Regions from separate parts of the Arthrobacter sp. ISL-69 genome, predicted to be linked through region 2. Evidence: predicted binding sites of a transcription regulator. Region 2 holds the regulator's gene; the other holds the start of a gene.
What was found. The regulator HrcA, encoded in region 2, represses chaperone genes, less so after heat shock. The targets are predictions, from matches to a motif close to TTNGCACTCGNNNNNNNCGAGTGCNAA.
Positions count from the first base shown of each region.

Region 1 (22,227 bases), on a different contig from region 2:
GATGACCAGGGTGTCGAGTACCTCGCGTGCCCCGCCGTCGTCGTTCCTGTTGTTCATTGTGGTGCCTCCTGTTCAGGCGCTGCGGATTCATTCGATGAACCGTCCCGTCAGTTGGCGGGCGCCCCGCTGATTCCCGGCCGCCCTCCATCCGGACCGGGCCGTACGTTCCTGTAGCGCAGCCACCACACGAGCATCAGTGCGGATGCAACTACGTATACCGCGTGGAGCAGCCAGATCGGCCCGGCCGGCAGGTGGAACACGTAGACGGAATGGACAGCGTTGGCCACGTTGCTCAGGACCAGGTTGCTGAGGCTGTACGACGCCAGGTCCTTGGTCCGCGCCGCCTTGAGGAGCATCGGCAACATTCCAAGGGCGAACAGCACGGTCGAGAACGTGCCGGCCAGGACGGGAAGGTTCATGTTTTGAGGCTACGGGCGGGGGCCCATGGCCCGCGTCGGCTAAATTATGCAATTCTGCAGCGGACGCCGATGGGTGATTTTGTGCAGTTCGCCGTCATCCGGCGAGCCCGTGCTCGAAGGCGTATCTGGTAGCCGCCGCCCGTGAGGACAGCCCCAGCTTCAGGAAGATGTTGCTGATGTGCCGGGCCACGGTTTTTTCGCTGAGATACAGCTCTGCGGCGATGGCACGATTTCCCTGGCCCGAGGCCACGAGCCGCAGCACTTCGGTTTCCCGCGGGGACAGCGGTCCCTTGGCGCCGCTGTTTCCTTCGCGCGTCAGGGCGGCCGCCCAGGCGGCAGCAGGCGCTGCGCCCAGTTCCAGTAATTCCGCCTGCGCCGCTTCAAAGTCCATCAGGGCCGACGTTTCATCGCCGAGGGCGCGGCACGCGGAGCCGATCAGCACGCGGCAGCGGGCGGCCTCATAGGGAACGCCGAGTTCAAGCCACAACCGCCAGGCCTCCCGCAAGGGTTGCGTGGCTGCCGCGGCATCGCCGGTTGCGAGACGGAGAGCGCCCACCGCCTGGCCGGCAAAGGCACGGACCATGGAGGTAGGGCATTCGCGGGCCATGACCTCCAGCTCCTGAACGCCTCGCCGCGCGGCTTCCGGATCGGACGCAGCCAGTTCGATCTCCACCAGTGCCGGCAGCATGTTCCGGCGGGTAGCGAGGTCGGCCGCGTCAGCCGCCCGCCGGATCATCGCTTGGGCCTGGTGCGCATTTCCCCGGGCCAGCCAAAGGAGTGCTAGGCCCGGCTGCGGCTCGTAGCCGGTCCGGGCTGCCTGCTTGTAGGACGCTTCGGCGTCGTCCAGTTTTCCACTAAGCCGTTCCACCTCGCCCTGCTGGTAGTAGGCGCCGTAAAGTGCTTGCGGGTCTCCCTTGACGGAGAGTCCCTGCGCTGCCCCGGCTGCCATCAGCGCCTCGTCCCACGCCCCATGCAGCATAAAGAGTTCGGCGCGGTGTGCCTGGCACTGGCCGCTGAAGGACACCATGTCAGGGCGTGCACTACACCAGCGGTCCAGGGCCGCCGTCCATTCCAGCGCCCTCTCCAGGTCGAAGGCCAGGTGGCAGTTGCCGATGACTGCGCAGTAGATAATCCCTGACGGAATCGCCGAGAGCTCACCGGCCGTCACGGCCACCATCACCTCGTCGAACATCTTGAGTCCTTTGTCAGGATGGCCAAGCATCAGGGTGGCCTGGGCCGTGCCGAGGAGGCCCAGTGCAGACAGGTCTCTGTCGTGGAACCGCTGGCCGAATTCAGCCACGCGGGAGAAGGCATGCAAGGCGCCCGCCGGATCACCGCCGTAAAGTTTGCCCAGGCCCTCCGGGAGGAGCAGGAGGCCCTGCACGGCGCCAGGCTCGGCCATTTCATCCACGAGGCGCTGGCCGCGGGCAAACCACCCTCCGGCCCGGGCCTGTTCCCCGAAGAACATCAGTTGCATGCCCATCCAGCCCGCGCAGCGTGCGGCGCTTTCGACATCGCCCATCACCAGGTACTCCTCGTGGGAGCGGGTCAGGGTGTCCAGCCCCGTGGTGCCGGCACCAGTCAGGATCTCGGCAGTAGCCAGCCGTTCAAGGTCGGCAGCCGGCAGCCCGCCGCGCTCATCTGCGTCGCGGAAGCGCCTCCGGGCTTCGGTCCAGCGATGCTCCTGAAATGCTGACCTGCCCCGGTCGATGTCCGTCTCGGCTGACATGCTGGCCTCCTGATACCACCCGCCCGGCCGGTTAAGCGTCACGGTACGCCCGCCGGAGAACCGGCACAAGCGGACCGCCGGTGCTACGAACGCAGCAGCGTGCGCAGTGTCTGGATGGTGTCTGCCTCTGCCGCCGTCTTGTCGTCACGGTAGCGCTTGACGCGTGCGAACCGAAGGGCAATGCCGCCCGGATAGCGCGGGGAGTTCTGCACGCCGTCAATTGCTATTTCGACGACGGTGATGGGCTCCAGCCAGACGGTCCCCGCAGTGCGCCGCACCTCAAGTTCCTGGAACCTCCCGGTCTGCCACCGCAGCAGCGCGTCGGTGAGGCCCTTGAAGGTCTTGCCCACCATCACGTAGCCGCCGGGTTCGCCGAACTCACCGGCCGGGTCGAGGGCTCCGAGGTGCAGGTTCGACAGCAGCCCCGTGCGCCGTCCTGACCCCCACTCGCAGGCAAGCACCACCAGGTCATAGGTGAGCACGGGTTTCACCTTGACCCAGTTGGAACCGCGCCGGCCGGCGCCGTAGGCCGATCCGACCGCCTTGACCACCACTCCCTCGTGCCCCGCGTCGAGCGCATCCCGCGACACTCGTTCAGCCACGTCCGGATCCACCGTGATCTCCCCGGGGATCCGGTGCCCCGGGGCGATACGTTCCAGCACGCCGATGCGCGTGGACAGCGGCTCGTCGAGGAGGTTCCGGCCGTCAAGGTGCAGTACGTCGAAGAACCATGGATGCAGCACGGTGGTGCGTGCCGCGTCCGCCCCGAACCGGGACATGGTTTCCTGGAAGGGCCGCGGGCCGCCGTCCTCATCGAGGGCGAGGGTCTCGCCGTCGAGGATCACATCGTGCACCGGAAGGCTGCGCACTACTGCCACCACCTCGGGCAGCCGGTGGGTCACCTCCGCAAGTGTGCGTGTAAAGATGCGTACTTCGTCGCCGGCGCGGTGCACCTGGATGCGCGCGCCGTCGAGCTTGTATTCCACGGACGCCTTCCCCGTGATCTCCAGCGCCGCGCTGGTACTTGCCGCGGTTGACGCGAGCATGGGCTGCACGGGACGGCCCACGACGAGGCCCACGGCGTCAAGCTCTGCGGCCGTGCCCGTGATGGCCAGCAGGGCGGTTCCGCCGAGGTCGCCGGAGAGCATCGCGGCGCGGCGCACGGCGTCGATGGGCCGATCGGCGGCGCGGGCGATGGCATCCGTCAGCACCCCCTCCAGCGCACCGGTTCGCAGTTCGCCGAGCAGCACGCCGGCGATGAATGCCTGTTCGCGCTCGGTGGCGGCGGCAGTGAGCAATTTAAGAGCCGCGGCGCGCTCGGCGGCCGATCCGGCGCCTGCCGTGCCGAGCAGCCGATCCAAAGCAGCGTCGAGATCCGCGACCGTAAGGCTCGGCTCGCCGGCCGGCTCACCCATGGCTGCTGCCATACCGCGCCAGCCGACCCCCACCCGGCCCTGCCGCGGCCTGGCGATGAGCAGGCCGACGGCCGCTGCGATGTCTGCGGGCTCGAGCCGGCGCAGCAGGCCTGCCAATGCATCGACCTTCGCGAGCCGTGAGCGGGTGGACGCGACGGCATCCGTGGTCCTCACGAGCTCCTCGAGCAGCATGGGACCAGTCTGCCACGCCTGCCGGCGCCGAACACGGATCCGGCCGGCGGCGCTGGACAGTTCCGGACCACAGTTCGAGAATGAACGCATGGGAATCATCGTCGCGAACCTGTTCATCACCCTCGACGGCGTCTACCAGGGGCCCGGCGGCCGCGAAGAGGACACTGAGGGTGGCTTCGCTTTCGGGGGCTGGCAGGCGCCGGTATCCGACAACGAGGCTGAGGCGGCCATCGAGTCCGAGATCAGCAACATCGATGCCCTGCTGCTCGGCCGGAAGACCTACGATATCTTCGCTGCATATTGGCCCCACCAGTCCGACGACATCGGCGGCACGCTCAACCGGGTGCCGAAGTTCGTGGTCTCCAGCAGCCTGACTGATCCCGGCTGGGCCGGCACTACGGTGCTGCCGGATGCCGCCTCCGCAGGACGGCTTCGCGAGGAGTACGGCCAGGTGCACATGTTCGGCAGCGGCGTCCTCATTCGCTCACTGCTGGCGGCGGATGTGATCGACCGCCTCCACTTCTGGCTCTATCCGGTCACCCTGGGCCAGGGCAAACGCCTGTTCGACGCCGGCACGATCCCCGCTTCCTTCCGCCTCACCGAGCCGGCGCGCACCTTCCCGAAGGGAGCGGTTTCGCTGGTCTACGAGCGTGCGGGCGACGTGGAAACGCAGGAAATGGGGGCCACGTAATGGGCAAGGTCATCGCAGCCATCACCACGTCGGTTGACGGCTACATCACCGGCCCCGAGGACGGGCCCGACTACGGCCTGGGCAAGGGCGCGGAGAGCGCCTGCACTACTGGGTGATGGGTGGTCCATGGACCTACGACGGCGGACGCTGTTCGTGCTCACACACCGCCTGCGGGACCAGCCGGCGGCTGCGTCCGGTTTTACCTTCGTGTCCGGGCTCGACGTTCGCCACGCACGTGCGCTACGCGGTCAAAAGGTAGGCGACGTCCCGCGCACCCGGGACGCAAAGAACCGGCCCAGCAACGCTGGACCGGTTCTTTGTTCGCACAGGTGAGGAAGACGGCGGCTACAAGCTAGTGCTGGTGGCCTGCGTGCTCGTCCTCGTCGGCCGGCTTTTCGACAACGAGGGTCTCGGTGGTGAGAACCAGCGCTGCGATGGAGGCGGCGTTGCGGAGGGCTGCGCGCGTCACCTTGACGGGGTCGATGACTCCGGCAGCGATGAGGTCTTCGTATTCGCCGGTCTTGGCGTTGAAGCCGTGGTGGATGGCGGATTCCGCGACCTTGGCAGCGACGACATAGCCGTCAAAGCCGGCGTTCTGGGCGATCCAGCGCACAGGCTGGACCAGTGCGCGGCGCACGATGCCCACAGCTGCTGCTGCATCACCTTCGAGCGCCGTGACGGCAGGGTCCTCGTCCAGTGCCTTCAGGGCGTGGATGAGGGCGGAACCGCCACCGGCAACGATGCCTTCTTCGAGGGCAGCGCGGGTGGAGGACACGGCGTCCTCGATGCGGTGCTTCTTTTCCTTCAGCTCAACCTCGGTGGCTGCGCCGACCTTGATCACACCGATGCCGCCGGCCAGCTTGGCCAGGCGCTCCTGCAGCTTTTCCTTGTCCCAGTCGGAGTCGGTGCGGGTCAGCTCGGCGCGCAGCTGGGCAACCCGTGCCGCAACGTCCTCTGCCGATCCGGCACCATCAACGATGGTGGTGTTGTCCTTGGTGACCGTGATGCGGCGGGCCGTACCCAGCACCTCAAGGCCAACGGAGTCCAGGCTGAGGCCCAGTTCCGGGGAGACAACCTGTGCACCGGTGAGGGTGGCGATGTCCTGCAGCATTGCCTTGCGGCGGTCACCGAAGCCCGGAGCCTTGACGGCAACGACGTTCAGGGTGCCGCGGATGCGGTTGACGATCAGCGTGGACAGTGCCTCGCCGTCGACGTCTTCGGCAATGATGAACAGCGGCTTGGAGCTCTGCAGCGCCTTCTCCAGCAGCGGCAGGAAGTCCTGCACCGAGGAGATCTTGCCCTGGTTGATCAGGATGAGGGCGTCTTCAAGGACAGCTTCCTGGCGTTCCGCGTCGGTGACGAAGTACGGGGACAGGTAGCCCTTGTCGAACTGCATGCCCTCGGTGAGGACCAGTTCGGTCTGCGTGGTGGAGGACTCCTCGATGGTGATCACACCATCCTTGCCGACCTTGCCGAAAGCCTCGGCCAGGAGCTCGCCGATCTCGTCGCTCTGTGCCGAAATGGCGGCGACGTTGGCGACCTGGGTGCCTTCGACCGGGCGGGCGTTCTCGAGCAGGCGGGCAGCAACGGCTTCCACTGAAACCTCGATGCCGCGCTTGATCTGGCCCGGAGCGGCGCCAGCCGCAACGTTGCGCAGGCCTTCCTTGACCAGTGCCTGTGCCAGGACGGTGGCCGTGGTGGTGCCGTCACCGGCAACATCGTTGGTCTTGGTGGCGACTTCCTTGGCCAGCTGTGCGCCAAGGTTTTCGAACGGGTCATCCAGTTCGACTTCACGGGCGATGGTCACGCCGTCGTTCGTGATGGTGGGAGCGCCCCACTTCTTGTCCAGCACGACGTTGCGGCCGCGCGGGCCGAGCGTCACCTTGACCGTGTTGGCGAGCTTGTCGATGCCGGCTTCAAGCGACCGGCGGGCAGCGTCGTTAAACGCAAGCTGCTTTGCCATGGTTTTGTCCTTTCAAGACAGAAACCCCGCGCAGCTGATCTGTCAGACATGCATCAGACGATCGGCGGCGCGGGGGTCCAAGAGTTACTTTACGACGATCGCCAGAACGTCGCGGGCGGACAGCACGAGGTACTCGGTGCCGCCGGTCTTGACTTCGGTTCCGCCGTACTTCGAGTAGATAACAACGTCGCCGACGGCTACGTCGACCGGAACACGGTTGCCGTCTTCGAAGCGGCCGGGGCCTACTGCGACAACTTCGCCTTCCTGCGGCTTCTCCTGCGCGGAGTCCGGGATAACCAGGCCGGAAGCCGTGGTCTGCTCGGCTTCGAGCGGGCGGACAACAATACGATCCTCAAGAGGCTTAATAGAGACCGACACTCGGACCTCTCCTTCTACGTCAGTAAATTCATGGACTGGAAAACTGTTGCGCCTCGGCGTGCAAACCGTCGTCGCGGTGCCGGCAGCAGCGTGGCTGGCAGTTCTCCATGTGTTAGCACCCTCCTAGGGAGAGTGCTAATGATGACTCTATGTAAGTGGTTAGCACTCGGTCAAGGCGAGTGCCAGAATTTCGTCCCCGGTGAACGGTTAGCGCCCTGCCAGGTCCTCAAAGTCGACGTCGTCGCCGTCGTCCGTGTCGTCGTCTCCCGTAATGTTGCGGTTCCGGTAAAGCACGACGGCGGCGGCGAGCGCCGTGACCACCGAGGCAATCAGGAACACCAGTCCGCCCGCGCGGACGGCAGTGTACGACTCGCGGATTTGCCGCGCCTCGTCGGTGGCGTCCTGGATGTTCTTGCCGCCCACCGAGTACACGGTCGCGTTGAAGGAATCCAGGACGAAAATGATCACCAGGAGCGCCAGGCAGACTACGGCGATGGCGGAACCGGCGATCAGCGCCGGCCTGGCGTACTTCGCAAGGCCCGTTTGGTGTTGGTGGTCATTACTCTCCGGCTGCGGCCCTGCACTGTCTTCCATGCTGCCCACACTATCCGCACCGTGCGTGTCCGCCGCCTCGATTAGGCTTGATGACATGGCTGACGCACCGCAGGACCTGATCGCCCCGCTCCTGACCAGCGAAGGCTGGGAGCTGCTGGCCTCGCTGGGGCCGTACCGGGAGGACGATGCGTTCCGGCTCAATGAATCACTCCGGAAGGCCGGCCACTCCCCCGCCCTGGTTTCGGCGGTCCTCACCCAGTCCCGGCTGCGGACCAAGGCTGAAGCCAAGTTCGGCGAATTTGCCCGCCAGATGATTTTCACGCAGGCGGGGCTGGAGCAGGCCACGCGACTCAACGTCGCGGCCAGGCACGCGGAACGGTTCGCGACCGCCGGAATTGAACATGTGGCCGATCTCGGCTGCGGGCTCGGTGCCGATTCCATGGCACTGGCCTCGATGGACATCAGGGTCACCGCCGTGGAAATGGACGAGACCACTGCCGCCTGCGCCACCATGAACCTGATTCCCTTCCCGCACGCCAGCGTGGTTCACTCCGACGCCACCTCCGTTCCCCTCGACGGCGTGGACGGCGTCTGGCTGGATCCGGCCCGCCGCACCACCTCCAGCTCCGGGACGCGGCGAATCTGGGATCCGGAGGAATTCTCCCCGCCGCTGTCCTTCGTGGAATCCCTTGCAGGGTCGGGACGGGCAGTGGGCGTGAAGATGGGACCGGGCATTCCGCATGATTCCGTCCCGGCAGGCTGCGAGGCGCAGTGGGTTTCCGTGGGCGGCGACGTCACCGAGGTGACATTGTGGTTCAACGCGGTCAGCCGGCCGGGCATCCGGCGGGCTGCGCTTCTCCTCGGGCCGCAAGGCGCCGCAGAAATCACCAGCGCAGAAGAGTTCGACGCCGGCCCCGTCGCCCCCGTGGGCCCGGTGGAGGGCTACCTCTACGAACCTGACGGCGCCGTCATCCGGGCCGGCCTCGTGGCGGACGTGGCGGCCCGGCTCGGCGGCCACCTCCTGGACGAACACATCGCGTACATCTGCGCGCCCGAGCTCGTGGATACGCCGTTTGCCAGGGCCTACCGGGTCCTGGAGGTCATGCCCTTCAACGTCAAGGCCCTCAAGGCCTGGGTGAAGCAGCACAACATCGGCGTGCTGGACATCAAGAAGCGGGGCACGTCGGTCACCCCGGAAGAACTCCGCAAGCAGCTTCTCGCCGGGGGCAAAAACAGCGGCAAGGGGTCCAAAGGCAAAAAGTCAGCCACACTGGTCCTCACCAGGATCGGCGAGGACCGGGTGGCCATCTCGGTGGAGCCGGTACAGCCCGGCGCCTAGCCCGCTGCCTGTTGCCGGGCCCTCTCCGGTACCGGGCCTTCTCTGTTACTGCGCCCGCATGAAGTCTTCTGCCGCCCGGACTTGCTCGTCGGTGGGCCGGACGCCGGTGTACAGCACAAACTGCTCCAGGGCCTGGATGGTGGCTACTTCTGCGCCGGTGATGACCGTCTTGCCGGCAGCACGGGCTGCCCTGATGAGGGGCGTCTCGGCGGGCAGCGCAACGACGTCGAAAACCACCTGCGCGGCGTCCACCGCCTCCGGCGGGAAGGACTGCGAATCGACATCCGGACCGCCCGCCATCCCCACCGGCGTCACGTTGATTATCATGTCCGCCGTGCCGCCCGCCTCCGCCGCGGGAAGCTCGGGGCTCCACTTGAACCCGTAGAGATCCGCGAGCGGCTTACCGGATGATTCGTTGCGGGCGATGATGGTGACGTCCCGGAATCCTGCGTCGCGGAGGGCGGCGGCGGTGGCTTTGGCCATGCCGCCGGAACCCTTGAGCAGCACCGAGTGGTGGGCGGGCACGGCGTTGCGCTGCAGCAGCTGCTCGATCGCCGTGTAGTCGGTGTTGTACGCCGTGAGGCGGCCGCCGTCGTTCACGATCGTGTTCACCGAGTCGATCGCTTTGGCCGAGGGGTCCATGACGTCAACCAGCGCAATGACGTCTTCCTTGTACGGCATGGACACAGCGCAGCCCCGGATGCCCAGGCCCCTGACGCCGGCGATGGCCTGCGCCAGGTCCGTGGGCGCGAAGGCCTTGTAGATCCAGTTCAGGCCCAGCTGCTCATACAGATGGTTGTGGAAACGGGTTCCGTTGTTGCTCGGCCGGGCCGAGAGGGAGATGCACAGGGTCATGTCTTTATTCAGAATTGGCACGTGGTCCATTAAACGCCCGGCTGCCGCAGATCCCCCTTAAGGACGGGGCAGGTCGCGAACTAAGACGGACGGGACGGCACTATTACGCGGCCGGGATTAGTACGCAGCCGGGCCTGTTGCGCAGCCGGGCAGCGTTGCTCAGCAACCGCTGCCGGGGGCGAAGGGGCCGACGGCGACAGGCAGCTTTCCGGGGGCGGTCGCCTTTCCCGCCAGCACGGCAGCCAGGGCGTTGAAGGCTTCCTGGCTGCGGCCGTACAGTGCCACCTTGGCCGGCGCTGCCGAGCCCGCCAATGACCACGGCGCATCGAGGGCCACCACAACATCGCCTTGGGCCGGCGGCTCTTCGTAGCCGATGAGGGTCACAAGCGGGCCTGCGCCGACGGTGATACCGGCCGCACGCGCGGCCTGGACAAAACGTGCCCGGTCCTGTTCACTGCCTCCGACCAGCCGGACGCTGCCGGGCACCATCGCACCCCGGCACGGTCCGGCAAGGACGGTGACTGCCGCTGCGGAAACCCGCTGGGAGAGGGCGGAACCGCTGCCCGGCGCGGCGCCCTCCGGTGCAGGGGTCCGGGCGCGCCACATCATCATCGTCACCACCCGCTGGGCCGCCTCCTCCAGGCGCGGCAGAGGCAGCGTGCCGGATTTGACGGCACTGACCACTGCCGCGTGCGCCGCTGCCACGTCCCCGGGCATCAGCAGCAGGTCCGCACCCGCGGCCAGCGCCCGCGGTGCGGCTGATTCATCGGGGAACTGCTTTTGCACCGCGCCCATGTTGAGCGCGTCCGTTACGGCAACGCCTTTGAAGCCCATGCCGCGCAGGGCCGCGTAGCTCGATTTGGACAGCGACGCCGGAATTCCCGGCTCCAAAGCCGGGACGGAAATGTGGCCAGTCATGATCATCGGCAGGCCGGCATCGATCGCGGCCTGGAACGGTTTCCAGTCCTTCGCCCGGAGTTGCTCCACCGTGGCCTTCTGCACGGGCAGGCTCTCATGCGAATCGACGGCTACGGAACCGTGCCCGGGAAAGTGCTTGGCCGAGGGCAGAAGCCCGGCCGAGAGCATCCCCTGGGCAAAGCCAACGCCCAGGCTGGCCGCCGCGTCCGCGTTCCCGGACATTGACCTGGCGCCGATGGTAGGATCCTGCGGCCCGGCGGTGACATCAGTGGCAGGCGCGAAGTCCGCGTTGAATCCCAGCCCGGCCAGCTCGGAAGCCAACGCCTTGCCGGCGTCGGTTGCCAGCGCGAGGTTGGCTCCGGCGCCGTAGCTCATGGGAGCCGGCCATTCCGTCAAGGGAGCGCGGAGCCTGGCCACCACGCCGCCCTCCTGGTCCACACCCAAGATGGCCGGCCAGGTGCGCCCGTCCGCCCTGGCCGCTTTCTGCAGGCGGGCCAGTCCAGCCGCCATGGCGGCGGTGTCCACGGTGCCGTCGGCGGCGCGCGGCACGTTATCGCCCATGACGATTGATCCGCCGAGGTGCAGCCGTTCCATGGTGGCGGCGTGGGCTGCGAAGTCGGTGCCGGCGAAGAACGGCATCAGCACCTGTCCGGCCTTTTGTTCAACGCTCATTTTCGCGACGGCTGCGCGCGCCGCGTCTTCGTCCTTCTGCTGCGGGCCCCAGCCCAGTTGCCGCTCCCCCGGGGCCGGCGTGGAAGGTTTCGGGGTTGCCGGGCGGCCCGAAACAGCGGGGCCGGAGCGGGTGGCGCTCCCCGACGGCGCTGCCGACGCAGTTTCCGGCGACGTTCCGGAACCGGACGGAGCGGGCACACCGGTGCAGGAGACGGATGCAAGCACTGCCGCCGTCACCGCCAGAGTGGCTGCTTTTTTGGCTGCTGTTTTGGTCACTGTGTTCCTGTGAGCACTTTCACTGCGTCCCTGAGTCCAAGCCATCACCTCGATGCTACCCCTGCACTAGACTTGAACCACCCGTTGCCCGCCCGCAGGCGGCTTCGGCAGGTGACGGCGGAACAGTGAAGGGACCACATGAAGATTGATTTCGCTTCATCCAGGCAATCAACTCTTGGTGTGGAATGGGAGCTGGCCCTGGTCAACGCGCAGACGGGCGAGCTGGCCTCGGTAGCCAATGAGGTGCTCCGCGGTGTGGCGGCCAATCATCCCGAGCTTAATGAGGATGACGAACACCCCCACATCAAGCAGGAACTCCTGCTGAACACCGTGGAACTCGTCACCGGCATCTGCGAAACGGTGGCCCAGGCCAAAGCCGACCTCAGCAGTTCCTTGGCGGCAGTCCGGGAAGTCACCGACCCCATGGGCGTCGAAGTCTTCTCCGCCGGAAGCCACCCTTTCAGCCCTCCCCAGCTGCAGCCGGTGACGGACAAGGCCCGCTACGCCAAGCTGATCGACCGCACGCAGTGGTGGGGCCGCCAGATGGTGATTTACGGAGTCCACGTGCACGTCGGCCTGGACAGCCGTGACAAGGTCCTGCCGGTGCTGGACGGCCTGGTGAACTACTTCCCGCACTTCCAGGCGCTGTCCGCGTCCAGCCCGTTCTGGGGCGGCGAGGACACCGGCTATGCGTCCCACCGTGCCCTGATGTTCCAGCAGCTTCCCACTGCCGGCCTGCCATTCCAGTTCTCCAGCTGGGCAGAGTACGAGTCCTACGTCGAGGACATGTTCACCACCGGAGTGATTGACACCATCTCCGAGATCCGCTGGGACATTCGCCCGGTCCCCAACCTCGGCACCATCGAAATGCGCATTTGCGACGGCCTGGCCACCCTGGAGGAGGTCGGCGCCATCGCAGCCCTGACCCAGTGCCTGGTGGACGAATTCTCCACCACGCTGGACAACGGCGGCACGATTCCCACCATGCCGCCCTGGCACGTCCAGGAGAACAAATGGCGCGCGGCCCGGTACGGCCTCGAGGCGATCATCATCCTCGATGCCCAGGGCAACGAGAAGCTGGTCACCGAGCACCTGCTAGAAATCCTGAACCGGCTCGAACCCGTGGCCGCGAAACTCGGCTGCTCGGACGAACTCGCCGACGTCGAAAAGATCATCAGCCGTGGAGCCGGCTACCAGCGGCAGCGCCGGGTGGCCGCGGAGCACGGCGGCAACCTCCAGGCCGTGGTGCTCGACCTCGTCGGGCAGATGCGGAACGGCCCCACCGCCTGAGGCGCAGCGCCTCCATTCGGCCCTGCCCGGGACTACGCCGAAACCGTGGTGACCGGCATGGACGAATCCGGGGCGAAGCCGATCCCGCTGGGGTCGATTCCCGCCATGACCAGCTGGGCCCCCAGGGCGGCCACCATGGCACCGTTGTCGGTGCAGAGCTCGAGCGGCGGGACGGTCAGCCTGATCCCGGCCGCGCTGCACCGCTGTTCGGTGAGCTGCCGCAGCCGCGAATTTGCCGCGACGCCGCCCCCCAACAGGACTTCGGTGATGCCGTTTTCCTTGCAGGCGAGCACCGCCTTGGACGTGATGACGTCCACCACTGCCTCCTGGAAGGCAGCCGCGATGTCCGCGACCGGCACCTCTTCCCCGCGGGCCTCGAACTGTTCCACGCAGCGGGCGACGGCGGTCTTCAGTCCGCTGAAGGACCAGTCGTAGCGGTGGGGGCCGGGTTCCTCCGCAGTGCCCATGTACTTGGGCTGCGTCAGTCCGCGCGGGAACCGGATGGCTTTCGCGTTGCCGGTCCGGGCGAGTTTGTCGATGGCCGGTCCGCCCGGATAGCCGAGCCCCAGGAGGCGTGCCACCTTGTCGTAGGCTTCCCCGGCAGCGTCGTCGATCGTGGACCCCAGGAGCTCGACGTCGTCGGTGATGCTCCTGATCCGGAGGATTTCGGTGTGCCCGCCGGAGACCAGCAGGGCGCCCAGGTTCTCCGGCAGCGGGTTGGCCGGCGACGCGTTCTCCGGCGACGAACCGGTGAACGGGCCCGGGCCGCCGTCGTCCGGCTGCAGCAGTCCAACGCCGACGTGCGCCACCAGGTGGTTGATGGCATACAGGGGCTTGCCCGTGGCCACGGCGAGCGCCTTGGCGGCGCACACGCCCACCATCAGTGCCCCTGCCAGCCCCGGCCCGGAGGTGACGGCGATCGCGTCGACGTCGTCGAGGGTTACCCCGGCGTCTGCCAGGGCCTCCTGCAGCGTGGGCACGAAGGCGTCCAGATGCGCACGGGACGCGATCTCGGGGATGACGCCGCCAAACCGTACATGCTCATCCATGGAGGACGAGACGGTGTTGCTGAGCAGGGCGGTTCCGCGAACGATGCCCACACCCGTTTCATCGCAGGAGGACTCGATCCCCAGGACAAGGGGCTGCGTTCGGTTCATGGGGTGTCTGCCTCCGTTGCCGGCGAGTGGTCGGTGCTGGGCGGTCTTGCCACAAGGCTGGAGTCCTGCAGTTGGAGCCGCATGATCAGGGCATCCACGCCGTCCCGGTAGTACCTCGGCCGGACGTGGATCTGTTCGAAGCCGAACCGCCGGTAGAGGCCCTGGGCGCGGGGGTTGTCCGCCCGGACTTCCAGCAGCACGTCCGCGGCCCGGCGCCGCCGGCTTTCTGCAATGAGCTCGGTCAGCAGGGCCGAGCCGATGCCCTTGCCTTCGCATTCGGGCACCACCGCAATGGTCTGCACGTCCGCGATCGGTTCGATGCACATCAGCCCGGCGTAGCCCACAATCTCGCCGGCAATCTCGGCCACGAAGTAGTGGCGGGTCCGGGCCTGCGCCAGTTCGTCATGGAACATCTGGAGCGGCCACGCGTCGACGGGGAACAGCCTGCGTTCGAGCACGTGCACGGCCGGGATGTCCGCCCCGTTCATGCTGCGCAGCGTCACCCCGCCCGGCGCCGCGCCGGCTGCGCCACCGGCAATGCCGCTCACAGCGCACGCTTCCGGGGCCCGGGCACCTGGGCGTCGGACTCGCGGAGGTACAGCGGCGTGGAGTCCAGCAGCTGCTCCCCCGCGGCGAGCCTGGCCAGGGCGAACTGCCCCAGGTAGAGCGCATCGGGCTGTTCGGAACTGAAATCCGGATCGGCGCGGAGGACGTCCTCGTAAATGCCCGCGCCGGCGCCGTAAGCCGGGAGGTCGGGCAGGTCGGCCGCGAACCCCACGTGCGGTCCGTCCACCAGGCGGGGCAGCTGGCCGTCAGCGAGGGAGTAGCGGGCCCAGTACACCTCTTTGCGCCGGGCGTCGGTGGCCACCAGGAATTCCGGCACGGCGGACGTGGATTCCGCCACTTCCAGTGCCATGGCATCCAGGCTCATCAGGCCGTACAGGGGTTTGCCCCACACGTAGGCCAGGGTCCGTGCGGTGGCGATCCCGGACCGCAGTCCCGTGAACGGCCCCGGGCCCACGCCGGTCACGACCGCGTCGATGTCCGAGCCCGTGATCCCCGCGTCGGCCAGAAGGGCGTCGATGCCGGGGGCCAGCACTTCGGCGTGGCTGCGGGTGTCCTCGGTGGAGAAACTCGCCAGCACTCCTTCGGGCGCATCGTCCGAAACCAGCGCCGCGCTGGCCACGGCTGAAGTGTCGATGGCAAGGATGAGCATCAGGAGTTCCCTTTCAAGGCGGCCGGCAGCAAGGGCTGCTCAGCCCAGCGCGGGCCGAAGCCGCGGATCACGATGGTGCGGGGCTCGTCGTCGTCGTCCGTGTCGAAGTCCAGAACGCCGTCCGCGCCGTCCGGGGTGGAGGTACCGGGTAGGGCGGCGCCGCCCAGCGGCCGGTGCAGTTCGACGTCGAGCAGGCTTTCACTGAGGTGTTCCACCCGGCCCCGGCCCCACTCCACCACCGTTACGGTGCTGTCCATGGTGTTTTCCAGGTCGATGTCATCGATTTCCGCCGCGGACTCCAGCCGGTAGGCGTCGACGTGCACCAGGTCGGGTCCGCCGGGGCGCGGCCCGTCCGGAAGGCTGGGATGGATGCGGACCAGGACAAACGTGGGGGAAATGATGCCGGCCCGCACGCCCAGGCCTTCGCCGAGACCCTGGGTGAAGGTGGTCTTGCCGGCACCGAGCTCGCCCGTCAGGATAACCAGGTCGCCCGCCTCGAGGACGGAACCGAGGGCCGCTGCGAGGGCATGGGTTTCCTCGGCGCTCTGCACTGTCAGGGACAGTTCCCACTGCGGATCGCTCATCCGGCCCCGCCCTGCCCCTCAGCCTGGGCCTCGTTGATGTAGTACCGCGGGACGCGCGGACTGATCCGGGTCACGATCTCGTAGTTGATGGTGCCGGCCGCGCGGGCCCAGTCATCCGCCGTCGGCCCGCCGTCGGCACCGTCGCCGAACAGGACCGCTTCGGCTCCGAGCACGCTGGCTCCGCCGGATGCCACACCCCTGGGTCCGAGGTCGATCACCATCTGGTCCATGGCGATCCTGCCCACCACCGGGTAGGTGCGGCCCTCCACACGGACAGGGCCGCCCGTGGCCACCCGCGGCACGCCGTCGCCGTAGCCCATCGGGATCAGCCCCAGGGTGCTGGCGCCGACGGTGTGGTAATTGAGTCCGTAGGAGACACCCTGGCCGGCCGGGACGTCCTTGCAGTGCGACACCTTGGTGCGGACGGTCATCGCAGGGCGGAGTCCCAGCTCGGCCGGGGTCTGGCCCTCAAAGGGTGAGAGACCGTAGATCCCGAGGCCCACGCGGACCAGGTCGAAGTGTGTGTCCGGGCGGGACAGCGTGGCGGGGGTGTTGGCCAGGTGCCGGACTTCGGGGTCCACCCCGGCGTCCTCGGCGATTGCCAGGACTTCGCGGAAGGCCTTCAGCTGCTCGTCCGTCTCCGGGCGGTGCGGTTCGTCCGCCACGGCAAGGTGGGAGAAGATTCCCACCACGCGGAGCAGGCCCTCGTCCTGGTACTCCATTGCTTCGCCCACCAGGCTGTCCCACGCCTCCAGCGTTGCGCCGTTGCGGCCCAGGCCGGTGTCCACTTTCAGGTGGACGCGCGCGGGGCGTTCCTGCTCCCGGGCCGCCAGGACGATCTTTTCCAGTTCCCAGCCGGAGCAGCCGATGTCGATTCCGGAGGCAACAGCGGCACTGAAGTTGCTCTCCGGGGTGTGCAGCCAGGCCAGCAGGGGGGCCTCGATGCCCGCAGCCCGCAGGGCCAGCGCCTCGGAAATATGCGCAACACCAAGCCAGCGGGCCCCTGCCTCGAGGGCTGCCCGGGCCACGGGAACGGCACCATGCCCGTAGGCATCCGCCTTCACCACGGCCATGACCTTGGCCGGCGACGCCACCGCCGCCACGTGGCGGACGTTGTGCCGGATGGCGTCCAGGTCGATTACTGCTGAGCGTTCGTTGGCGGGGCCGGACGCGGAGTCCGGGACGGGCCGGACGTCGCCGCCTGCTGCTGGGTAAGTCACCCTAGTGATTCTAGTGGCGGCGGGCCGGGCGGCTTAATTGGCCTAGGCGTCGGAAAGGTGGGCGATTGTGGCAGTGGCCCGGCGCAGCGCCTGCGGGGGTACATCGCGCACGATCTCCTCCAGGAAGCTGAAGCGCCGCAGCCACTGGCTGCTTTGCCGTTCAGGCCTTGCGTTGGCCCGCTTCCACCAGTCGGCGATGTCGCCCCAGCCCGGCGCGGCAAGGGAACCGCCCACTTCCTGGACCGCCAGGGACGCGCACAGGTTCGCGAACCGGAGCCGGTCCGCCAGCGGCCAGCGCGCCAGGCTGCCCACGATGAACGCCGCTCCGAAGCAATCCCCTGCCCCGGTCGGGTCATAGGCCGAGACGGGCAGCGACGGGACCCATTCCTCCTCCCCCGTTTCGGAGTCCACGGCCATGGCGCCCTGCGGTCCCAGGGTCACCACCGCCACGGGAACCCGGTCGGCGAGCGCATACAGTGCCGCCCACGGCGTGTCCCTGCCGGTGAAGGCCATGGCCTCGCGCTGGTTGGGCATAAAGGCATGGAAATACTGCAGGTTGTCCAACCGGGTGGAGGACCATTTGCCGGTGGCGTCCCAGCCGACGTCGCCGAAAAGCTTGACCCCGGCGCTGTGGGCGGCGACGGCCCACGGGGCGAGTTCCTCGTCCAGGTCCGCGACGGCGGCGAGCGCCGCGGGCGGCTCCCCGATCAGCTCCGACGAGGTGACCGGGGCAGGGTGCCCGTGCGTCACCATGGAGCGGTCGTGCTGCACGCTGAGGGATACCGTCACGGGCGAGTGCCAGCCGGGGACGCGTTTGGAGAGGGACAGGTCAACATGTTCCTGTGCAGCCAGGATCTTCCAGTTGTAGTCGCCGTAGCCGTCGTCGCCGAAAGCAGCCGCGAGCCCGGTCCGCAGCCCCAGGCGCGCGGCGGCGATGGCCTGGTTGGCCACCCCTCCCGGGCAGCTGCCCATGCCCTCGCTCCAGATCTCCGTGCCGGGCTCCGGCGCGTGGGGCAGCCCGGTGAAGATGATGTCCTGGAAAACCGTCCCGGTCAGGAGCAGATCGAAGCTTCCGTCCGTTGGCGTGCGGACGTGGGAGAGGGGGTCGAACCGGCGCCCCGGTATCGCGTCCATGTTCGGCACACTACGCCCTCGCACTTGCCCTGCAAAGTGCCGCGCCGGACGGGACCGGGACCGCGCGGCACTGCCCGGAATAGACTGCGTGTTATGCGGCTCATGATTGCCGGTGGCGGCGGGTTCCGGGTCCCGCTCGTATACCGGGCGCTCTCCTCCGGCCCTTTCGCGAGGCTGGTGCACGAGCTTGTCCTGTTCGACGTCGACCCTCTGCGGCTCGCCGCGATCAAGGCCGTCCTGTCGTCAATCGGTTCTGGCCCTGCCGGCGCCGGCTTGGCCGGTTCAGGCGGTGCCGGGCCCGGCCCCGCCGTCAGGACAACCACGTCCCTGGCAGACGGGCTCGACGGCACGGACATGGTGTTCGCTGCCATCCGCCCCGGAGGAACCGCGGGCCGGATCGCCGACGAACGGGTGGCCCTCGGCCTGGGCCTCCTGGGCCAGGAAACCACGGGCGCCGGCGGAATCTCCTACGCCCTGCGGTCCATTCCCGGGATGCTGGAGCTGGCCCGTGAGATGAAGCGGCGCTGCCCGGAGGCCTGGCTGGTCAACTTCACCAACCCGGCCGGAATGGTCACCGAGGCGCTGGTCCCCGTGCTGGGCACTAGGGTGATCGGCATCTGCGATTCGGCCGGAGCCCTGGTCCACCGGGCGGCCCGCGCGGCGGGCGCCCCGCTGCCTGAGGGAAAGCTCGACGGCGTTGGCTACTACGGGCTCAACCACCTGGGCTGGCTGTACCGGCTGGAGTCCGCCGGCCAAGACCTGCTGCCCGGGCTGCTGGCGGACGCGCCGGCCCTGTCCGGTTTCGAGGAGGGCCGGCTCTTTCCGCAACCTTTCCTCCAGTCCCTGGGCTGCCTGCCCAACGAGTACCTGTACTACTACTACGACACGGGGCGGGCCGTCGGTGCCATCCGCGCCATGGCGCAGACCCGGGGCGAGTCGATCCATGAGCAGCAGTCCGGGCTGTACCCGGCGCTTGCCGCGGCCGGTCCCCGGGCCTATGACCTCTGGGACGCTGCCCGCCGGTCCCGCGAGGAAGGCTACCTGGCCGAGGCGCGTGCCAGCGGCGAACAGCGGGACGAGGACGACCTCGCCGGCGGCGGGTACGAACGCGTTGCCCTCGGCGTGATGCGGGCCCTGTCCGGGGGCGTGTCCGGCGGCGCTTCCGGCGGCGCATCGGGCCGGGCGTCCGGCGGGGGTGCCGAGCTCATCCTGAACACCCCCAACGCCGGAGCGGTTCCCGGCTTACCGGCGGACGCCGTCGTCGAGGTCCCCTGCGTGGTGACCTCCGACGGCGCGGTGCCGCTCCCGCAGGACCGGCCGGCTGACGCGCAACTGGCCCTCATGCAGCGGGTCAAGGAGGTGGAGCGGCTGACAGTGTCTGCCGCGGCGCACGGCCGCCGTGACGACGCCGTCCGGGCCTTCGCACTCCACCCGCTCATCGATTCGGACAAGCTCGCCGTCGAACTGCTCGCAGGCTACGAAGCGGCGTTTCCGGCGCTCGGGCTGCTGTGGCGCGGCGGGGATTAGGCGCCGTAGTGCGGATTGGACCCGCAGTACCTACAGCTTCCGGTACATCAGGTGCAGCCCCACATAGCCCAGCGTCGGATGGTTGAAGGCCTCCGGGATGGTGGCCAGGACCTCGAACCCCATGGCCTGCCAGGCGGCCACCGCGCGGACGTTGCTCTCCACCACGGCGTTGAACTGCATGGCACGGAAGCCTGCGGCCCGGGCCGCGTCCAGCGAGTAGGCGCAGAGCGCCCTGGCCAGCCCCTTGCCGCCGTGCTCGGGGTGGACCATGTAGCCGGCGTTGGCAACGTGGCTGCCTCCCCCGCCCTGGTTGGCATGCAGTTCGCCCGTCCCCAGCACCTGACCGTCCCGGACGGCCACGAATGCCTGGCCGGGAGCGTCCTTGAACCAGCGGGCCCGGGCGTCGTCCTCCGTGGTGCCGCGGTCCCAGGTGAAGGTGTCGCCGGCCCTGATGACGGGTTCCAGGATTGCCCACATGCCGGGCCAGTCCGCGGCTGTAGCAGGACGGATGTCAAGGCCGGCTGCGTGCCTGTTTGACTCTGCGGTTGCGTCTGCGGTTGCGCTCACAGCCGCCACGTTAGCAGGAGGGCCGGGGATGCTGTGCGCAGGACGCCGGGCGCTGTGAAGGACGGGTCGGTACAGGAGTAGTGTTTTATCGGATGCAGTTCCGCCAGCCGAAGGGAGAGCCGTGACCCTGATCCGCCGTGTGGCATTCCTTTCGCTGCACACTTCGCCCATGGAACAGCCCGGTTCCGGTGACGCCGGCGGCATGAACGTCTACGTGCGGGGGCTGGCCTCGGCGCTCGCCGCAACCGGCGTGGAAGTGGAGATCTTCACGCGGTCAACGTCCTCGGAACAGCCCGCCGTCGAGCACCCGGACCCCGGCGTGTGCGTCCACAACGTGATCTCCGGCCCGCCGCGGAAGCTGCCCAAAGAGGAACTTCCGGGACTGCTGCACAGCATGGTGGCGGAGATCGAGCGCATACGGCAGCGTCAGCCGCACGGCCGGTACGACCTCATCCATTCGCATTACTGGGTCTCCGGGGTGGCCGGCTTGGAGCTTTCCGGGCTCTGGGGCGTGCCGCTGGTGCACACCATGCACACGATGGCCAAGGTCAAGAACCTCCTCCTGCACTCCGGCGAGAAGCCCGAACCGAGGCGGCGGGAGGACGGCGAACACAGGATTGTGGACGGCGCAGCGCGGCTGATCGCGAACACCCCGGCCGAGGCCGCCGAGCTCGTCTCGCACTACAACGCCGACTTCGACCAAATCGACGTGGCTCCCCCCGGCGTGGACCTGACCGTGTTCAGCCCGGCGTTCCGGACCCGTTCCCGGGCGCAGCTCGGCGTGCCTGCCGGCAAATTCCATCTGCTGTTCGCCGGCCGGATCCAGCGGCTCAAAGGCCCGCAGATCCTTATCCAGGCAGCCGCTTTGCTCCGCTCGCGCCGTCCGGACATCGACCTCCAGCTGACCATCCTCGGCGCCCTCAGCGGGGCCAAGGACTTCGACCTCAAGTCGCTGATCCACGCTGCCGGAATGGACGACGTCGTCACCCACCATCCGCCGGTCAACGCACCGGAGCTGGCCGCCTGGTTCCGCTCCGCCGACGTTGTGGTAATGCCGTCCTACAGCGAATCCTTCGGGCTGGTGGCGCTGGAAGCCCAGGCCTGCGGGACGCCCGTGGTTGCCACCCGGGTTGGCGGACTCTCCAGGGCCATTTTCGACGGACGGACCGGCCTGCTGGTGGACGGGCACAAGGCCGCGGACTGGGCGGACGTATTCGAGGCGCTCTACGACGATCCCGCCACGCGCGAGGACATGGGGCGGGCTGCGGCGCTGCACGCCCAGAGCTTCGGCTGGCAGCGGACCGCCGCCATCACGCTGGAAAGCTACCACGCCGCCGTCGACCAGTACATTGATAGTCACAGAATTCCGGTGGGCCACACGCCCTAAGCCGGGTAGCGCCGGGCGGGAACCCCCGAACGGCTTTCCCTGGAGCCACGAACTGAAGGACAAAGATGTCTGACACCAACGCCATGAGTGACCTCGAAATCGCCCAACGGGCCACCATGCGGCCCATCGGGGAGATCGCCGCCGCGGCGGGCATCAATGCTGACGCCCTGGAACTCTATGGCCGGTACAAGGCAAAGATCGACCCGGCGAAGCTCACGGACCCGGCCGGTGCGCCCGCCCGCCAGCCTGGCCGGGTGGTGCTCGTCTCGGCCATGTCCCCCACGCCGGCAGGAGAAGGGAAATCCACTACAACGGTGGGCCTGGCGGATTCGCTGGCCCGGACGGGGCAGAAGGTGATGATTGCGCTGCGCGAGCCGTCCCTGGGTCCCATCCTCGGCATGAAGGGCGGCGCCGCTGGCGGAGGGTTGTCCCAGGTACTGCCCATGGATGAGATCAACCTGCATTTCACCGGCGACTTCCACGCCATCACCTCCGCGAACAACGCACTCATGGCCCTCGTGGACAACCATATTTTCCAGGGCAACGACCTCAGCATCGATCCCCGCCGGATGACGTTCAAGCGGGTGCTGGACATGAACGACCGCTCGCTCCGCGAAGTGGTGATCGGTCTCGGCGGGCCTGTCCAGGGCGTTCCGCGTCAGGACAGTTTCGACATCACCGCGGCGTCCGAGATCATGGCGGTCTTTTGCCTGGCCACGGACATCGCCGACCTGCGTGCAAGG
Region 1 is NZ_JAGGPO010000018.1:262,856-285,082, reverse strand. Features, by position in the region: gene J7I79_RS13595 (NAD(P)/FAD-dependent oxidoreductase) at 1-57, opposite strand, end outside; gene J7I79_RS13590 (hypothetical protein) at 108-419, opposite strand; gene J7I79_RS13585 (helix-turn-helix transcriptional regulator) at 514-2,148, opposite strand; gene J7I79_RS13580 (ATP-dependent DNA ligase) at 2,232-3,755, opposite strand; gene J7I79_RS13575 (dihydrofolate reductase family protein) at 3,844-4,446, shown strand; gene groL (chaperonin GroEL) at 4,799-6,409, opposite strand; gene groES (co-chaperone GroES) at 6,494-6,787, opposite strand; gene J7I79_RS13560 (hypothetical protein) at 6,995-7,381, opposite strand; gene J7I79_RS13555 (class I SAM-dependent methyltransferase) at 7,437-8,681, shown strand; gene J7I79_RS13550 (shikimate 5-dehydrogenase) at 8,727-9,557, opposite strand; gene J7I79_RS13545 (glycoside hydrolase family 3 N-terminal domain-containing protein) at 9,696-11,402, opposite strand; gene J7I79_RS13540 (glutamate--cysteine ligase) at 11,541-12,692, shown strand; gene tsaD (tRNA (adenosine(37)-N6)-threonylcarbamoyltransferase complex transferase subunit TsaD) at 12,725-13,849, opposite strand; gene rimI (ribosomal protein S18-alanine N-acetyltransferase) at 13,846-14,337, opposite strand; gene tsaB (tRNA (adenosine(37)-N6)-threonylcarbamoyltransferase complex dimerization subunit type 1 TsaB) at 14,394-15,065, opposite strand; gene tsaE (tRNA (adenosine(37)-N6)-threonylcarbamoyltransferase complex ATPase subunit type 1 TsaE) at 15,065-15,649, opposite strand; gene alr (alanine racemase) at 15,646-16,869, opposite strand; gene J7I79_RS13510 (PfkB family carbohydrate kinase) at 16,912-18,003, opposite strand; gene J7I79_RS13505 (6-phospho-beta-glucosidase) at 18,097-19,530, shown strand; gene J7I79_RS13500 (GNAT family N-acetyltransferase) at 19,561-20,097, opposite strand; gene mshA (D-inositol-3-phosphate glycosyltransferase) at 20,219-21,484, shown strand; gene J7I79_RS13490 (formate--tetrahydrofolate ligase) at 21,550-22,227, shown strand, end outside.
Region 1: a site for HrcA is predicted at 6,947-6,973, ahead of groES (co-chaperone GroES). Genes of this name have one in related genera too.

Region 2 (9,747 bases):
TGTACAGGCGTTCGAAAACGAACCGGGCCAAGGCAACCAGCTGGGCTTCATCAACCTGGACGCCGGATTCGTTGTTTACTTCGATGCTCATGCGTGCTCTCCCCGCTTCTCCCGGGTCACGGAATGCTTCACCCGGTTCCTCTGTGCCTCGTCCCAAATGCCGTAGGCATTGACAATGTCGCCGACGAGCCGGTGGCGGACCACGTCCGAGGCATCCAGGACGCTGAAGTTCACGTCGTCGATGCCCTGAAGGATTTCCTCCACGATCCGGAGCCCTGAACGGGTGCCGAAGGGCAGGTCCACCTGGGTGACGTCCCCGGTGACCACCATTTTGGAGCCGAACCCGAGCCTCGTCAGGAACATCTTCATTTGTTCCGGCGTCGTGTTCTGGGCCTCATCGAGGATGATGAAGGCATCGTTAAGGGTGCGCCCGCGCATGTACGCCAGGGGGGCCACTTCGATGGTGCCTGCCGCCATCAGCCGGGGAATGGACTCGGGATCCATCATGTCGTGGAGGGCGTCGTAAAGCGGCCGCAGGTAGGGGTCGATCTTGTCACTGAGGGTCCCGGGCAGGAAGCCCAGCCGTTCGCCGGCCTCGACAGCGGGCCGGGTGAGGATAATGCGGCTGACTTCCTTCTGCTGCAGGGCCTGGACAGCTTTGGCCATGGCAAGGAAGGTCTTTCCGGTACCGGCGGGGCCGATTCCAAAGATCACTGTGTTGGCGTCGATCGCGTCCACGTAGTTCTTCTGGTTCAGCGTCTTCGGCCTGATCGTCTTGCCGCGGCTGGACAGGATGTTGTAGGTCAGCACCTCAACCGGGTTTTGGAGCGACTGGCTCCGGAGCAGGGTCGCAAGCTGTTGGAGGACTGCCGGCGTGATGACCGTTCCCCGGTCTACGAGCCCCCGCACTTCGTGGAGGAGGCGCATGATCCGGGGAACGTCCGCGGAGGGGCCGCTGATGGCCAGTTCGTTGCCGCGGACATGGAAGTCGACTGCCGGGAACTGTTCCTCAATGAAACGGAGGGCCTCGTCGTGGCTGCCCAGGGACTGAACCATCTGTTCGGAGTTGTCAAAAATGACCACCTCCGTCCGGACACCGGGAAGACTATGGGGAAATTCACCTGTGGTGCGCTCACCGGAGCTGAACCGGGGCCTTCCGTTTGTTGCTTCAGTCATGGTGCCGGCCTGCGGGCCTCTGGTCCCCTCCAGTTAGGAAATTTGTCGCTCTGCCTCATCAGTTCGCCTTCGCTGCGTCAGCGTCGGGCTCCGTGCCGGGCCGAGTCCTTCCATCTTACGCCAGTACACCGCGCGGGGACCGCGGACCAGTGCCGTCCGGCGTGCGGCCTGCAACCGTTTCGTTGCAGGTTCCCGTAATTAGGTATCAACTTCGTATCGGCCTCATATCGTTCCCGTTGCAGTTCGGCCGACCGTCCGTAAACGCCGCGGAGGGCCGGAGACTCCATGTAATGCTGGAATCCATTGCAGAGTGCGACACAAAAACGTTTACACGGACAGGGCGGAGGAACCCGGAAGCACCATGGAGATCTGGAATCCACGACGCCGGAACACAGCGGGAGGCAGTCGGGCACGTTCCGCAGCGCTCCTGTTTGTGCTGCCCGCCGCCATGGTGCTCTCCGGCTGTGTGGCCACTCCGCAGCCGCCCGAAACGACCGCGGCCAGCACGCCCCAGGCCATGACCGGGTCCGCCACGGCCGGCGTTCCCAGCACGAGTGCTCCGCTGGAGACCACGCAGGCTTCGAACAAGGCTCCTGTGTACTGGATCGGCCGCAGCAACGAAAACGTCTTCCTTTACCGTGAATTCCGGGAGGTCCCCGAGCAGGAAAACCCTGTCACGCGGGCGCTGCGTTCGATGATGTCGCAGAAGCCGCTGGATCCGGATTTCTTCACCCCGTGGCAGAACCCGAAGAAGCTTGCCACCTCAATCTCCGGCAAGAACGTGATCACGGTGGATGTCTCGCCGGATGCCTTCAACAGCAATCTCGACGAAGACATGGCAAAGCGGGCCATCCAGCAGCTGGTGTACACAGCGACGGCTGCCGGTGCGAGCTCGGGGCTAGTGGACTCCGGCCAGCAGATCCAGGTGGTGATCCTCGTCGACGGCCACACTGATTACCTCGCGTTCAACCACGTCAGGCTGGGTGCGCCTACTCCACGCGGCGCAGGCATGGTGGCGCCGGTCTGGATCATTGATCCACAGGAAGGTGTGGGCGTTGCTGACGGCAGCGTCAAAATCAGCGGACGAAGCACGCTCCCCGGGGCCAAGCTCCGGTGGAAGATCCTGAAGGTCGAAGGCAGCACCGACAAGGCGGCCTATCTGAGCGGAGACGTCACGGCCTCGGCCGAGGCGACGCAGTCCGGGCTCTTCTCCCTGAACGTCAACCTCGCACCGGGAAACTATGAAGTCCGCGTTTCCCAGATCGACCCCGGGACGCCCGACCGCGAAATGAACGTGGACACGCGCGGCTTCACGGTTGAGTAGCAGCTGAGCGTTTCAGGGCAACACGCCTGATTCAGCGGACGCCGTTACCAGCGTCCCAGGATATCGCTGGCGAGTACCGTGGCGGCCGGTCCCGCAGTGGAAGACCTGAGTACGTGGTGGCCCAGCAGCGCCGTCACCGCACCGGCGCTGCACAGCTTGGTGACCTCCCGCGGACTGATTCCGCCTTCCGGCCCGACGATGAGCAGGATTTCACGCGGCCCCGGACCGCCCGTCATGCTGTCGCCGTCGCGCCAGGACTCCAGAACCGCGCGGAGCGGCCGTACGGCATCCTCATGGAGGATGATGGCCAGGTCCGCCGCGGAGACGGCGGCCTGCAAACCTGCACCGTCGACGGCGGCACGGACCTCGGGAATCCAGGCCCGGCGCGCCTGTTTGGCCGCTGCAGTCACCACGGACTGCCACTTGGCATGCGCCTTGGCGGCCCGCTCACCTTTCCACCGGACGATGGAGCGTTCCGATTGCCACGGGATGACCGCATCGATTCCCAGTTCGGTGGCGGTCTCAGCGGCAAGTTCGTCGCGGTCGCCCTTGGCCAGCGCCTGAACCAGGACGAGGCGCAGGTCCGGGCGCTCTTCGGTTTCGAGCGCCGCGCACTCCACGGTCAGCTCGCCCTGGCCGACGGCGGCGACGGTCCCGGTCAGCCTTTTGCCGGCGCCGTCGGCTATGTCAACGGATTCCCCTACGGAAATCCGCTTGACGGTGACGGCATGCCGGGCTTCGGCGCCCTGAAGGACGTACTGCGACCCGGGAACCTGCTGGTCCAGTGCTCCTGGGGTTGCGAAAAAGACCGGGTTGCTCACCGCTACAGGTTACCGAACCGGTCCCGCAGCTTGGCGAACACACCGCCGCTGGCGGTGAGTTTCCCCTCGGTGTACTGCTCGCCCCGGAGTTTGGCCAGCTGCCGAAGGAGGTCTTCCTGTGCGGCATCAAGCTTGGCCGGGGTCTCGACCTGCAGGTGGACCTTCAAGTCGCCGCGGCCGTAGCCCCGGAGATGGGTGACGCCGAGCCCGCGCAGGGTGATGACCTCACCGGACTGGGTGCCCGCCTTGACGTCGATTTCCTGCTGTCCGTCGAACGTGTCCAGGCTGAGTTCGGTGCCCAGGGCTGCGGCGGTCATCGGGATGTGCAGGGTGGCGTGAAGGTCGTCGCCGTCACGCACGTAGGTGGCGTCATTGTTGACCCGGATCTCCACGTACAGGTCGCCGGAGGGGCCGCCGGCAGGCCCGGCTTCGCCCTGGCCGCCCAGCTGGATGCGGGTTCCGGTGGCTACGCCGGCAGGGACCTTGACCGTCAGCGAACGGCGGCTGCGGATGCGGCCCTGCCCGTTGCACTCGTTGCAGGGATCCTTGATGACGGTTCCGAAGCCTTCGCAGGAGCCGCAGGGGGCGGCCGTCATGACCTGGCCCAGGATGGAGCGGACCGCCCGCTGTACCTGGCCGCTGCCGCCGCAGATGTCGCAGCGCTCGGGGTGGGTTCCGGGCTGGCAGCAGGAACCCTCGCAGGTGGGGCACGTTACGGCAGTGTCGACCTCAAGCTTCTTGTTGACGCCGAAGACGGCGTCGCGAAGGTCGATGCGGACACTGATGAGGGCGTCCTGGCCGCGGCGGACGCGCGAAGCGGGCCCGGCTGAGCCGCCCGCTCCGAAGAACGTGTCGAAGATGTCCTGGAAGGCGAAGCCCTGGCCCGAGTAGCCGGCACCGCCGAAGCCGTTGTCCGTGCCGTTCTCGTTGCCGGTGGTGTCGTAGACACGGCGTTTCTGCGGGTCGGACAGCACTTCATAGGCGTGCGTGACAGCCTTGAAGCGGTCCGAGGCATCCTCGCCGGGGTTAACGTCCGGGTGCAGGGTTCGCGCAAGCTTTCGGTAGGCTTTCTTGATCTCTTCGCCCGTCGCTTCGGGTGAGACTCCAAGAACGTCGTAGTGGCTGCTCAAAGTTCGTATCTCTTCCTGGTTGTACTGCCTGTGATGCTGCTGCCGCACCCCGCAAGACGGGACACGGAGGCCTGGTTGGCTGATGAAGGACCGGTCAAGGTCCGAGGATCCTGGAAAGGTAGCGTGCCACGGCACGGACCGCGGCCATGGTGGTGGGATAGTCCATCCGGGTGGGGCCAAGGACGCCAACCTTGGCACTGGAGCCTGGGCCGTAGCCGGTAGCCACCACCGAGGCTTCGGCGAGTCCGTCGTACGGATTCTCGCGGCCGATGCTGACGGTGACGCCGCGGGGGTCCTCCGCCATTTCGCTGAGCAGGCGGAGCATGACCACCTGTTCTTCGAGTGCCTCGAGGACCGGGCCGATGCTCAGCGGGAAGTCAACATTGGATCGTGCGAGGTTGGCGGTTCCGGCCATGACCATCCGCTCCTCGCGGGTGCTGTTGGCCAGGGCGTCCAGGCCTCGCGCCAGCGCCTGGGCGGCATGCCGGCGTGACGGTTCACACGCGGCGACGACGGCGGGCAGCGCCTGCGGGAGAAGGCTCAGCGGTGTGCCGGAAAGGCTCTTCAGGAACCGTGTGCGAAGGCCGCCGAGGGCGTCATCGCCGAGGTCCTGCCCGACGTCTATGACCCGCTGTTCGACTTTTCCGGTGTCCGCAATCAGCACGATCAGGACCTGCCGCGGTGCCAGCAGCACGAACTCGATGTGCCGCACCATGGCACGGCTAAGGTGTGGATACTGCACCACGGCCACCTGGTTGGTCAGCTGCGACAGCAGCCGCACAGTGCGTTCCAGGACATCGTCCAGGTCGTCCGACCCTTCCAGCAGGGTCTGGATGGCCCGCCGTTCTGCCTGCGACAGCGGCTTGACCGCGGAGATCTGGTCAACGAAGAGCCGGTAGCCCTTGTCCGTGGGGATGCGGCCGGCGCTGGTATGCGGCGCCGTGATCAGGCCCTCGTCCTCCAACGCTGCCATGTCGTTGCGGATGGTGGCACTGGAGACACCCAGATGGTGCCTTTCCACCAGCGCCTTGGAGCCCACGGGTTCGCGGGAATGGACGTAGTCCTCCACGATGGCGCGCAGTACTTCAAGCTTGCGTGGTTCGCTCATTCTCCACCTCCGATCGGCTTTCCCGGGCCACGGCCCGGCATTGCGCCAGGCGCATATCCCGTCACTGGTTAGCACTCGTCATGTCTAAGTGCTAACCAGTCTAATATGAGTCGCCGCGTTGTTAGCATTGGTACCGCTCCGGGCGAAACTCCGGCGCGGAACCGGACGTGCAGATAAATGAAGGCACGGCCGCCCTGGTTCCCTCCTCCAAGTGCAAGGCAGTGTGTATCGGATGTCGTACCAGAACTGGGGCCCGCAGGACATCACGGCGCCCCGGAAATCCGAGCTTCCCGAAGTTCCGGTTGAACGTGGCATGGTGCTCGAAGACGTGCAGTCCGGCTGGGTGGGCGCTGTCACGAGGGTGGAGAAGTCGGGCGGCATGCATGTTGTGGCCCTGGAGGACCGGCGCGGCAAGTCGCGCACCTTCCGCCTCGGCTACGGGTTCCTCCTGGAGGGTCTGCCCATCCGGCTGATGCCGCCCGCTCCCCGCGCGCAGGCATCCCCTGCCGGATCCAACCGGACGGCCTCCGGGTCGGTGCGGGTGGCCGGCCAGCGCGCGCAGGTGGCCAAGGCAAGCCGCATCTGGGTGGAAGGCAAGCACGACGCCGAACTCGTGGAAAAGGTCTGGGGTGACGACCTCCGCGTGGAGGGCATCGTCGTCGAGCCTTTGCACGGCATCGACGACCTCACGGCGGCGGTTGCCGCGTTCCGGCCGGGACCCGGCCGGCGGCTGGGTGTGCTGGTGGACCACCTCGTTGCCAACTCTAAGGAGTCGCGGATCGCCGACGCCGTCATGGCGTCCCCCGGCGCCGCGGGCAACGTGCTGATCGTCGGCCACCCCTACGTGGATGTGTGGCAGGCGATCCGGCCCGCCGTGCTCGGCATTGACGCCTGGCCGGTTGTTCCGCGGGGCATCGACTGGAAAACCGGAATCCTGACGGCTTTCGGCTGGCCCCACGAGACAAAGGAAGACATTGGCCTGGGCTGGCAGAAGCTGCTGGGGGCCGTCCGCAGCTACGCAGACCTGGAACCGTCCCTGCTGGGCCGGGTGGAAGAGGTCATCGACTTCCTCACCGTGCCGTAAGGGGCTGTTGGACTCTCCGAATGCACCCCGGACCCAGTATTCTTGATACGGCGGTTGTTGCTGTTGTGGCAGCGTCCGCTTTCCGGGAACCACCGCACCACTGCAATCCGAAGGACGAAACCGTGGCAGAAGACGCACGTGAACAAAGGGACAACCAGGCCGGCCATGGCCAGCCCCAGTATCATGGTGTCCCCGCCAACGCACTGCCGCTGACGGCCAACGAGGACCGGCAGTGGGCAACGCTCGCCCACTTCGGCGGCATTCTTGGATGTATCCCGTCGCTGCTGATCTACCTGATCTTCAAGGAGCGCGGGCCGTTCACGGCGCAGGAGTCCAAGGAAGCACTGAATTTCACCCTGCCTCCCACCATCGCGGCGGTCCTCTGCAACATCCTCGTGATGCTTCCGGTCGTGGGAAACATCTTCGCGGTGCTGGCCACACTGATCTGGATCGCCGTGACCTGCTTCTCGGTCGCGGCCGGCATCCATGTAAACCGGGGCCAGCCGCACCGGTACGACTTCAACCTGCGCTGGATCAAGTAACCGGCTGAGGCCGGGCCGGACGGGGCGAAGCCGGTTCAGTCCGGGAGGATCCTTCTGACCACGGCGTCGGCGAGGAGCCTGCCCTTGAGGGTGAGGACGAGCCGGCCCTTGAACGCCAGGACGGGGTCTACCAGGCCATCGGCGATCAGCCCCGCGACGGCGTGCCGTCCCGACGTGCCCAGCCCGGCAACCTCGAGTCCGCTACTCAGCCTGGCCTCCAGCATGACCCGTTCAACGTTCCGGGTTTCGGCGTCGAGCGTTTCCCTGCCGGCTGCCGGCGACGCGCCGCCGGCGAGCCTACCCGCGTAGGCAGTGGGGTGCTTGACGTTCCACCAGCGGACGCCTCCGACGTGCGAATGCGCGCCGGGGCCGATCCCCCACCAGTCGTCCCCGCGCCAGTACGCCAGGTTGTGCCGGCAGGCCTGTTCCGGCGTGCGCGACCAGTTGCTTACCTCATACCAGCCGAGGCCGGCGGCGCTGATGATTTCGTCCGCGAGTTCGTACTTGTCGGCGTGGTCGTCGTCGTCAATTCCGGGAACTTCGCCGCGGCGGATCTGGGCGGCCAGCTTGGTGCCGTCCTCGACGATGAGCGCGTAGGCGCTGATGTGGTCCGGCCCGTAGGACAAGGCGGTTTCGAGTGAGTACCGCCAGTCCTCCAGGGACTCGCCCGGGGTGCCGTAGATCAGATCCAGGCTGACCGCGAGGCCGGCGTCCCGTGCCCACTGCACCACCTGCGGCACGCGGCTGGGCGTGTGGGTGCGGTCGAGTACCTTCAGCACATGCGGGACTGCGGACTGCATGCCGAAGGACACACGCCTGAAGCCTGCGTCAGCCAGCAGCTGGAGGGACTCCGGGGTGACTGAATCCGGGTTTGCTTCGGTGGTGACTTCGGCGCCGGGCTCCAGCCCCCATTCCGCAACAGCAGCGGTGAGGATGCGGGCCAGGTCCTCCGCGGGCAGCAGCGTGGGCGTGCCGCCGCCGAAAAAGACCGTGCCCAGCCGGCGGTCAGGCAGTCCGCTGGCCTGCAAGGCCTTGGCGGCAAACTCCACTTCGGCGATAGCCGTGGAGGCATAGGCGTCCTGGGACGCCCCGCCGCCGAGTTCCGTGGCAGTGTAGGTGTTGAAGTCGCAGTATCCGCAGCGGACGGCACAGAAGGGGATGTGGACGTACAGCCCGAATCCCCGCCCGGCAGCGCCGTCGGCGGCCTGCGCGGGAAGCAGGCCGTCCGACGGCGCGGGGTCGCCGAGTGGGAGAATGCTAGGCATTGCGGGGGCGTCCGGTGTTGCCGGCCACTGTCGTCACTACTTCTTGGCCTTGTCCTTGGACTCGTCGGTGGTCAGCGCGGCGATGAAGGCTTCCTGGGGAACCTCAACGCGGCCCACCATCTTCATGCGCTTCTTGCCTTCCTTCTGCTTTTCCAGAAGTTTGCGCTTACGGGAAATATCGCCGCCGTAGCATTTGGCCAGTACGTCCTTGCGGATGGCGCGGATGCTTTCGCGGGCGATGATCCGGGACCCGATGGCGGCCTGGATGGGAACCTCGAACTGCTGGCGAGGGATGAGCTCGCGCAGCTTGCCGGTCATCATCACACCGTAGGCGTAGGCCTTGTCCCGGTGGGTGATGGCGCTGAAGGCGTCCACCTGTTCGCCTTGGAGCATGATGTCAACCTTCACGAGGTCGGCAACCTGGTCGCCGTCCGCTTTCCAGTCAAGCGAGCCGTAGCCGCGGGTCTTGGACTTGAGGATGTCGAAGAAGTCGAAGACGATTTCAGCCAGCGGCAGGCGGTACCGGATTTCCACCCGGTCCTCGGACAGGTAGTCCATGCCGCCCATGATGCCACGGCGGCTCTGGCACAGTTCCATGATGGCTCCGACAAAGTCATTCGGCGCCAGGATGGTGGCGGACACCATCGGCTCCCGGACCTCAGCGACCTTGCCGGTGGGGTATTCACTGGGGTTGGTGACGTGGACAACCTTCTTGTCCTCCAGCGTCACCTCGTACTCGACGTTGGGTGCTGTGGAGATCAGGTCCAGGTTGTACTCGCGTTCGAGCCGTTCACGGGTGATTTCCAGGTGCAGAAGCCCCAAGAAGCCCACCCGGAAGCCGAAGCCCAGGGCGGCCGAGGTTTCCGGCTCGTAGATCAGGGCGGCGTCGTTGAGCATCAGCTTCTCCAACGCATCGCGGAGCACCGGATAGTCGGTGCCATCCAGCGGGTAGAGGCCGGAGAAGACCATCGGCTTGGCGTCGGCATAGCCGGGCAGCGACTGCGCGGCCGGCTTGGCCAGGTTGGTGACGGTGTCGCCCACCTTGGACTGGCGGACGTCCTTCACACCGGTGATCAGGTAACCCACTTCGCCGACGCCCAGGCCCTTCGAAGGCGTGGGTTCCGGGGAGCTCACGCCGATTTCGAGGAGTTCGTGCGTGGCGCGGGTCGACATCATCTGGATCCGCTCACGCGGGTGCAGCATGCCGTCAACAACGCGGACGTAGGTGACCACGCCGCGGTAGGTGTCGTACACGGAGTCGAAGATCATGGCACGGGCGGGGGCATTGGGATCGCCC
Region 2 is NZ_JAGGPO010000010.1:150,671-160,417, forward strand. Features, by position in the region: gene ybeY (rRNA maturation RNase YbeY) at 1-91, opposite strand, end outside; gene J7I79_RS06080 (PhoH family protein) at 88-1,176, opposite strand; gene J7I79_RS06085 (GerMN domain-containing protein) at 1,538-2,500, shown strand; gene J7I79_RS06090 (16S rRNA (uracil(1498)-N(3))-methyltransferase) at 2,545-3,321, opposite strand; gene dnaJ (molecular chaperone DnaJ) at 3,324-4,451, opposite strand; gene hrcA (heat-inducible transcriptional repressor HrcA) at 4,546-5,559, opposite strand; gene J7I79_RS06105 (DUF3097 domain-containing protein) at 5,792-6,643, shown strand; gene J7I79_RS06110 (DUF4870 domain-containing protein) at 6,766-7,185, shown strand; gene hemW (radical SAM family heme chaperone HemW) at 7,221-8,450, opposite strand; gene lepA (translation elongation factor 4) at 8,487-9,747, opposite strand, start outside.